Methylomagnum ishizawai: one gene and its partner. The protein of the gene in region 1 interacts with the protein of each later gene in a pairwise test. Links are inferred from orthologs where the notes say so. Each region holds a gene or a part of one and is shown on either strand. Other genes may lie near its edges.

Region 1 (3,114 bases):
ATCGAGGAAAAGAAGGAAGTGGCCTCGCTCATCGTCGGCAACGACGAATCCTGGCTCAGCCGCTTGGATAACGAGACCTTCCGCGAGTTGATCGCCTTGAACCGGATGGCGGTGTTGGAATAGCGGGCGGGTAGAATACCGTCGATCCGACATCGTCCATCAGCACGGGTAAGCCCATGAACACCGAATCCATCCTCCGCGCCGCCGAAGCCATCCAAGCCGCCCTCCTGGCTCACGAAGCCGATATCGAAGCGCTGGACCGCGCCATCGGCGATGGCGACCATTTCATCAATATGAAGCGCGGGGCGGCGGCCGTGGTCGCGCTGCGCGACGAATTGGCCACGCTCGCGCCGGACGCCGCTTTGCACAAGATCGGCATGAAGCTCTTATCCAGCATCGGCGGCGCGTCCGGGCCGTTGATCGCCAGCTTTTTCCTGGCGATGGCGAAAACAATGCAAGAGCGGGGCGCGGACGGCTGGCCGCAGATCGCCGCCGCTTTCGCCGCCGGGGTCGCGGCCATCCAGAGCCGGGGCAAGGCCGATGTCGGCGAGAAGACCCTACTGGACGTGCTGATTCCGGTGTCGCGCTGCTTCACCCGGCTGGCAGAGGCGGGCACCGAACCCGCCACGCTGTGCGCCGAACTCAAGCGCGAAGCCGAGCAAGGCATGGAATCCACCCGCGACATGATCGCCAGCAAGGGCCGCGCCGCCTTCCTGGGCGAACGCGCCATCGGCCATATCGATCCGGGGGCCAAGACCAGCCAAGTCATGATCTGCACCGTGTGCGATTTGGCCTCGACTTGAAATCCCATCCCCTCCATCAGGAACCCCAGCCCATGAAGAAATTTATCAACGCGGTGGACGACGTTTTGGTCGAGAGCCTGTCCGGTTTCGCGGCGGCCCATGCCGATCTGGTCCGGCTCCAACTCGATCCGCATTACCTGTGCCGGGCGCAAAAAGCCCAAAACAAGGTCGCGATCCTCTCGGGCGGCGGCTCCGGCCACGAGCCTTTGCACGGCGGTTTCGTGGGTTATGGGATGCTGGACGCGGCCTGTCCCGGCCATGTGTTCACCTCGCCGACCCCGGACCAGATGCTCGCCGCCGCCGAAGCGGTCGAAGCGGGCCGGGGCGTGTTGTTCATCGTCAAGAACTACGCCGGGGACGTGATGAATTTCGAGATGGCGGCGGAACTGCTGCCCTTCGACCACGCCACCGTGTTGACCAGCGACGACGTGGCGGTCGAGGATTCCACCTACACCACCGGACGCCGCGGCGTGGCCGGCACCTTGATCGTGGAGAAAGTGGTCGGGAGCCTCGCCGAAACCGGGGCCGATTTGGCGGCCTGCCAAGCCCTGGGCGAGAAGGTCAACCGCCGTACCGCCTCCATGGGCGTGGCCCTGAGCAGTTGCACCGTACCGGCGGCGGGCCGCCCCACCTTCGACATCGGCCCGGACGAACTGGAAATGGGCGTCGGCATCCACGGCGAACCGGGACGCCGCCGCGAAGCGCTGCGCCCGGCGGATGCCCTCGTCGGCGATTTGCTCGCCGCCCTCCTCGAAGACCTGAAACCGCAGCCGGATAGCCGGGCCTTGCTGTTGGTGAATGGCTTCGGCGGCACGCCCTTGATGGAACTGTATTTGCTCTACCACGCGGCGGCGCGGTGGCTGGCGGAACGGGGAGTGGCGGTGGAACGCTCCCTGGTCGGCAATTACGTGACCTCGCTGGACATGGCCGGGGCTTCGCTCACGCTGTGCTTGCTGGACGACGAAATCCGCGCCCATTGGGACGCGCCGGTACACACCCCAGCCTTGCGCTGGGGCCGCTAAGCCATGGCGATCAAGCAAGGCAAGACCTGGTGGGGCCGCCGTTTCCTCGAAGGCTTGGAAACCTTCACCGAAAGCGGGCGCTTGGCGCGGGGCCGGCAGTATGCCGCCGCCCAGCGCATCGTCGAATGGGGCATCCGTGGCAGCCGGGTCGAGGCGCAAGTGAAAGGGCAGGCCAGCCCGTACTATGGCGTCTATGAAGAGCCGGTGTATCGGACCCTGGTCGAATTCACGCCCATCCCCGACACGGCCTGGGACGAGGCCATCGGCCAGATCGGCGGCAAAGCCGGGTTCGTCTGCCGGTTGTTGTTCAACGAGATGCCGGACGAGATCGAGCGGCCCCTGGCCCAACTCGGGCTGTCGCTCCTGCCCCAGGGCCGCAAGGATGTCGCCACCGCGTGTTCCTGCCCCGACCCCGGAAAGCCCTGCAAGCATGTCGCCGCGCTGTATTACGCCCTGGCGGCCAAGCTGGACCACGATCCTTTCCTGCTGTTCGAACTACGCGGCTTGTCCCGCGCCGATTTGGCGCTGCGGCTCAAGGCCACGCCCTTGGGTTCGGCCCTGGCGGCGGCGCTGACCGAGAACCTGGGCGAACCCGAACCCGCCCGCACATTCTTCCACCGCCCGGAGCCTATCGCCTTGCCCGCCACGGTGTCGCCCAGGGATTTCTGGCGCGGGGCCAAGCGCTTGCCGCAGGGGGTGGAATCGCCGCCGCCCGCCGCTTTATCCGGCATCCTGATCCGCAAGGGCGGGGATTACCCGCCGTTCTGGGATAAGGAATTGTCCTTCGTCGAGGCGATGGACGGCTTCTACGAGCAGGTGCGCAAGAAGGCCAAGGATTGGATGTAAGACGGCAATAGGCCGTTTTTGCTATAGTCGGGCCTTTGCAACCATTACAAAAAGCGAGGGATTTTTATGGAATCGCAAGCCGTGAAGGCGGGTTTGGCGTTCGCCGTGCTGATGATCGTGGGCTTCATCCTGGTCGGCACCACCCGCGAGACGCCGCAGGAGAAAATGCAGGGCGCGTTCCTGCAAACCTCGAATATGCTGGCCACCCTGGCCCTGAAGAAATGCGGCGAGGCGGTGAAAGCCGAAACCGGCAGCGAGCCTTACACGCCCTCCCAAACCGATGGCGACCACATGTCCCATGTCACCTTGATCTGGGAGAACATCGGTTCCGCCAAACGGGCCGAATGCCGCTATGTCATGGACCAGGGCATCAGCTTGTTGCAGATCGACGACCGCAAGGTGATCGAGAATACCGCCGCCACCGGCACCGCCGCCCCGGCGCA
Region 2 (3,190 bases), 240 kb from region 1 along the record:
CCAAGGCCTCGAAATTGGGCGACACGACTTGGAATTTGACCGGTGCCTATAACGTGAGCTATGCCTTTTCTTGCAAGGTGGGCGGACAGGGGGCCGGTCGGAAGAAGGTCAAGCTGCCAGGCCAGGCCAATCTCGGCCTCAGTGTCCAGTTCAACCCGGACAAGACCTTCACCATTACCGGCGACACGTTGGGCTTGGGTGTTTTCGCCGGCGACTGGAAAGGCAAGGGCCGCAATTTGAGCTTCATGGTTGACGACCAGAACGATTCGTATATTTTCCAGCAATCCAAGGTGTTCCAGGATGAAACCAAGCAATTGAGTGGCAGCGGCTCGGCGGGAGGCGCGTCCTACAACTATAAGTTCAGCCCGGTCAAATACGCTTTTGTCGGCAGTCTCAATCCCAAGGGGAACACCCTGAAGCTCAGGGAATCCGCGACCTTCAAGGTGACCGCGTCGGCTTCCTACGCGGGACATAGCAATACCTGTTCATATCACTGGACCGTCGCACGGGAATACTCCGGCGGCCAAGCCCAATAACCCCAGGCGTTTTCCGGTCCATGCCACGCCCGTCTCCCGAGACGGGCGTTTTTGTGTGTGGCGGGCGCGGCGCGATGAGCGCTACACCTCGGCCAGATTGCCCTTGGCCTCCAGCCAGGCTTTGCGGTCCGGGGCGCGTTTTTTCGCCAGCAGCATGTCGAGGCGCTCGTCGGTGGTCTCCTGTTCCGCCAGTTCCTCCAAGGTGAGTTGCACCAGGCGGCGGGTATCGGGGTTCATGGTGGTTTCCCGCAGTTGCGAGGGGTTCATCTCGCCCAGGCCCTTGAAGCGCTGCACATTGATCTTGCCCTTGATCTTCTCGGCCTCGATGCGGTCGAGGACGCCCTTTTTCTCCGATTCGTCCAGGGCGTAATAGACCTGCTTGCCCACGTCGATGCGGTACAGGGGCGGCATCGCCACGAACACATGGCCTGCCGCCACCAAGGGCCGGAAATGCCGCACGAACAAGGCGCATAACAGCGTGGCGATATGGTTGCCGTCGGAATCGGCGTCGGCCAGGATGCAGACCTTGCCATAGCGCAGCCCGGTCAGGTCGGCGCAACCCGGCTCCACCCCGATGGCGACACTGATATCGTGGACTTCCTGCGAGGCCAGCACCGCGCCCGGCTCGACTTCCCAGGTGTTCAGGATTTTGCCGCGCAAGGGCATGATGGCTTGGTATTCCTTGTCGCGGGCTTGTTTGGCCGAACCCCCGGCGGAATCGCCTTCCACCAGGAACAACTCGGACAGGTTGATATCCTGCCCCGAACAATCGGCCAGTTTGCCGGGCAGGGCCGGTCCCGCCGTGACTTTCTTGCGGGTGACTTGGCGGCTGGCTTTCAGCCGCTTCTGGGCGCTTTCGATCACCAATTCGGCGATACGCTCGCCCACCGCCGGGTGTTGGTTCAACCACAGGCTGAAGGCGTCCTTGACCACGCCGGAAACGAAGGCGGCGCATTCCCTGGAACTCAGGCGCTCTTTGGTCTGCCCGGAAAACTGCGGTTCTTGCAACTTGACCGACAGCACGTAATGGCAGCGTTCCCACACATCTTCCGGGGCGATCTTCACCCCGCGCGGCAGCAGGTTGCGGAATTCACAGAACTCCCGCACGGCTTCGGTCAGGCCGGTGCGGAGGCCGTTGACATGGGTGCCGCCCTGCGGGGTGGGCACCAGGTTGACATAGCTTTCGGCCACGATGTCCCCGTCCACCGTCCAGGCCACGGCCCAATCCGCCGCTTCCTGGCGGCTTTCCAGGCTGCCGACGAAGGGCTCTTCCGGCACGCATTCCCTGGCCCCGATCCGGTCCAGCAGGTATTGGGGCAGGCCGTTTTGGTAGTGCCAGGTTTCGGTTTCCTGGGTGGCTTCGTCGCTGAGGCTGATTTTCAAGCCGGGGCAGAGTACGGCCTTGGCCCGCAGCAAGGCTTTGAGCCGGGGCGCGGCCACCTTGGGCGTGTCGAAATAATGGGCTTCCGGCCAAAACCTGACCGTGGTGCCGGTCTCCCGTTTGGGGGCGTCGCCGATGATGCGGAGGTCTTGGGTTTTTTCGCCGCGGGCGAAGGCCATGGCGGATACCTTGCCGCCCCGGCGGACTTCGACTTCCAGCTTGTCGGAGAGCGCGTTCACCACCGACACCCCGACGCCGTGCAGGCCGCCGGAGAAGCGGTAGTTCTTGTTGGAGAATTTGCCGCCCGCGTGCAGCTTGGTCAGGATGACCTCGACCCCGGACACGCCGAGTTCGGGATGGATATCGACCGGCATGCCGCGGCCATCGTCGCGGACTTCGATGCCACCGTCGGCCATGAGCCGCACGTCGATGGTCTTGGCGAAACCGGCCAGGGCTTCGTCGACGCTGTTATCGACGACTTCTTGGACCAGATGGTTGGGGCGGGCGGTGTCGGTGTACATGCCGGGGCGTTTCCGCACCGGGTCGAGGCCGGAAAGGACTTCGATGGAAGAGGCGTCGTAGTTGTCGTTCATGGTGTCAAGGATGGATCGACGGGCTGGGAAGTCCCGTCCGTAGCGCTCAATGCGGTGGCTGTGTAGAAAATCGGCCCGATGGGACCGGGGGCTTGTTTTTCCAGTGTACCGCAACTCATCGGCGGATGGTCCCGGAGCCCTTTTGACAATCCGCCCCGTGCGGGGCGGACTATGCTTGTGGAAGGTTTCAAGCCCCGCGCCGGGCCAGCACATCCACCTGGTGGACGATCAGGCCCAGCCTGCGGCGGTCGATTTCCTGGCGGCGGTCGCGGTGCCAGGCGTCGAGCGCGCGGGGTCCGATCCCGCCGGAGCGGTCCGCTTCGTCGCGGATGTGGGCGAGAACGGCGTCCAGGCAAAGATCGTCCTGGTCGCGGTAGGCGCGGCGTAGTGGGGTCAGGTTCCAATCGGAGGCCCCTTGGGCCAGGATGTCCAGTTGGCTTTCGAGCAGCGCCCCGTGTAGCCACCCCCCCGGTTTCGCAGCCTCGGCGGGTTGGTCCCGCATCCGCCGGGTCTCCATCGCGGAGTCGTAGGTCGCGAGGATGCGCTGTTCCAGGTCGGCGTCGCGGTAGGCCGGGAACACGGTGGTGCCGGTGTCGTAGTTGAGGGCGGCATAGAACACGCCCTGGGGCTTGAGCCAGGAGGCGATGCGATCGGCCATGGCCTGGGTCGGCAGCAGGTCC

What was found.
Region 2: the proteins of dhaK (region 1) and parE interact in binary tests that used the Escherichia coli proteins (3 or more experiments, as listed by UniProt). The link is inferred for Methylomagnum ishizawai from one-to-one orthologs.

Annotation. Positions count from the first base shown.
Region 1 is NZ_FXAM01000001.1:189,421-192,534, forward strand. What follows is about bases 34-2,830. They hold dhaK (dihydroxyacetone kinase subunit DhaK), read left to right. Parts: upstream 34-835; coding sequence 836-1,825; downstream 1,826-2,830. Other genes in these bases: B9N93_RS00800 (DEAD/DEAH box helicase), read left to right, coding at 34-123; dhaL (dihydroxyacetone kinase subunit DhaL), read left to right, coding at 177-803; B9N93_RS00815 (SWIM zinc finger family protein), read left to right, coding at 1,829-2,671; B9N93_RS00820 (hypothetical protein), read left to right, coding at 2,738-2,830. Also shown: more of B9N93_RS00800, read left to right, coding at 1-33; more of B9N93_RS00820, read left to right, coding at 2,831-3,114. UniProt on the Escherichia coli protein: Dihydroxyacetone binding subunit of the dihydroxyacetone kinase, which is responsible for the phosphoenolpyruvate (PEP)-dependent phosphorylation of dihydroxyacetone via a phosphoryl group transfer from DhaL-ATP.
Region 2 is NZ_FXAM01000001.1:430,081-433,270, forward strand. Bases 65-2,937 are described here. They hold parE (DNA topoisomerase IV subunit B), read right to left. Parts: upstream 2,511-2,937; coding sequence 618-2,510; downstream 65-617. Other genes in these bases: B9N93_RS01780 (hypothetical protein), read left to right, coding at 65-536; B9N93_RS01790 (class I SAM-dependent methyltransferase), read right to left, coding at 2,698-2,937. Outside these bases: more of B9N93_RS01780, read left to right, coding at 1-64; more of B9N93_RS01790, read right to left, coding at 2,938-3,190. UniProt on the Escherichia coli protein: Topoisomerase IV is essential for chromosome segregation; it is the principal protein responsible for decatenating newly replicated chromosomes. It relaxes supercoiled DNA.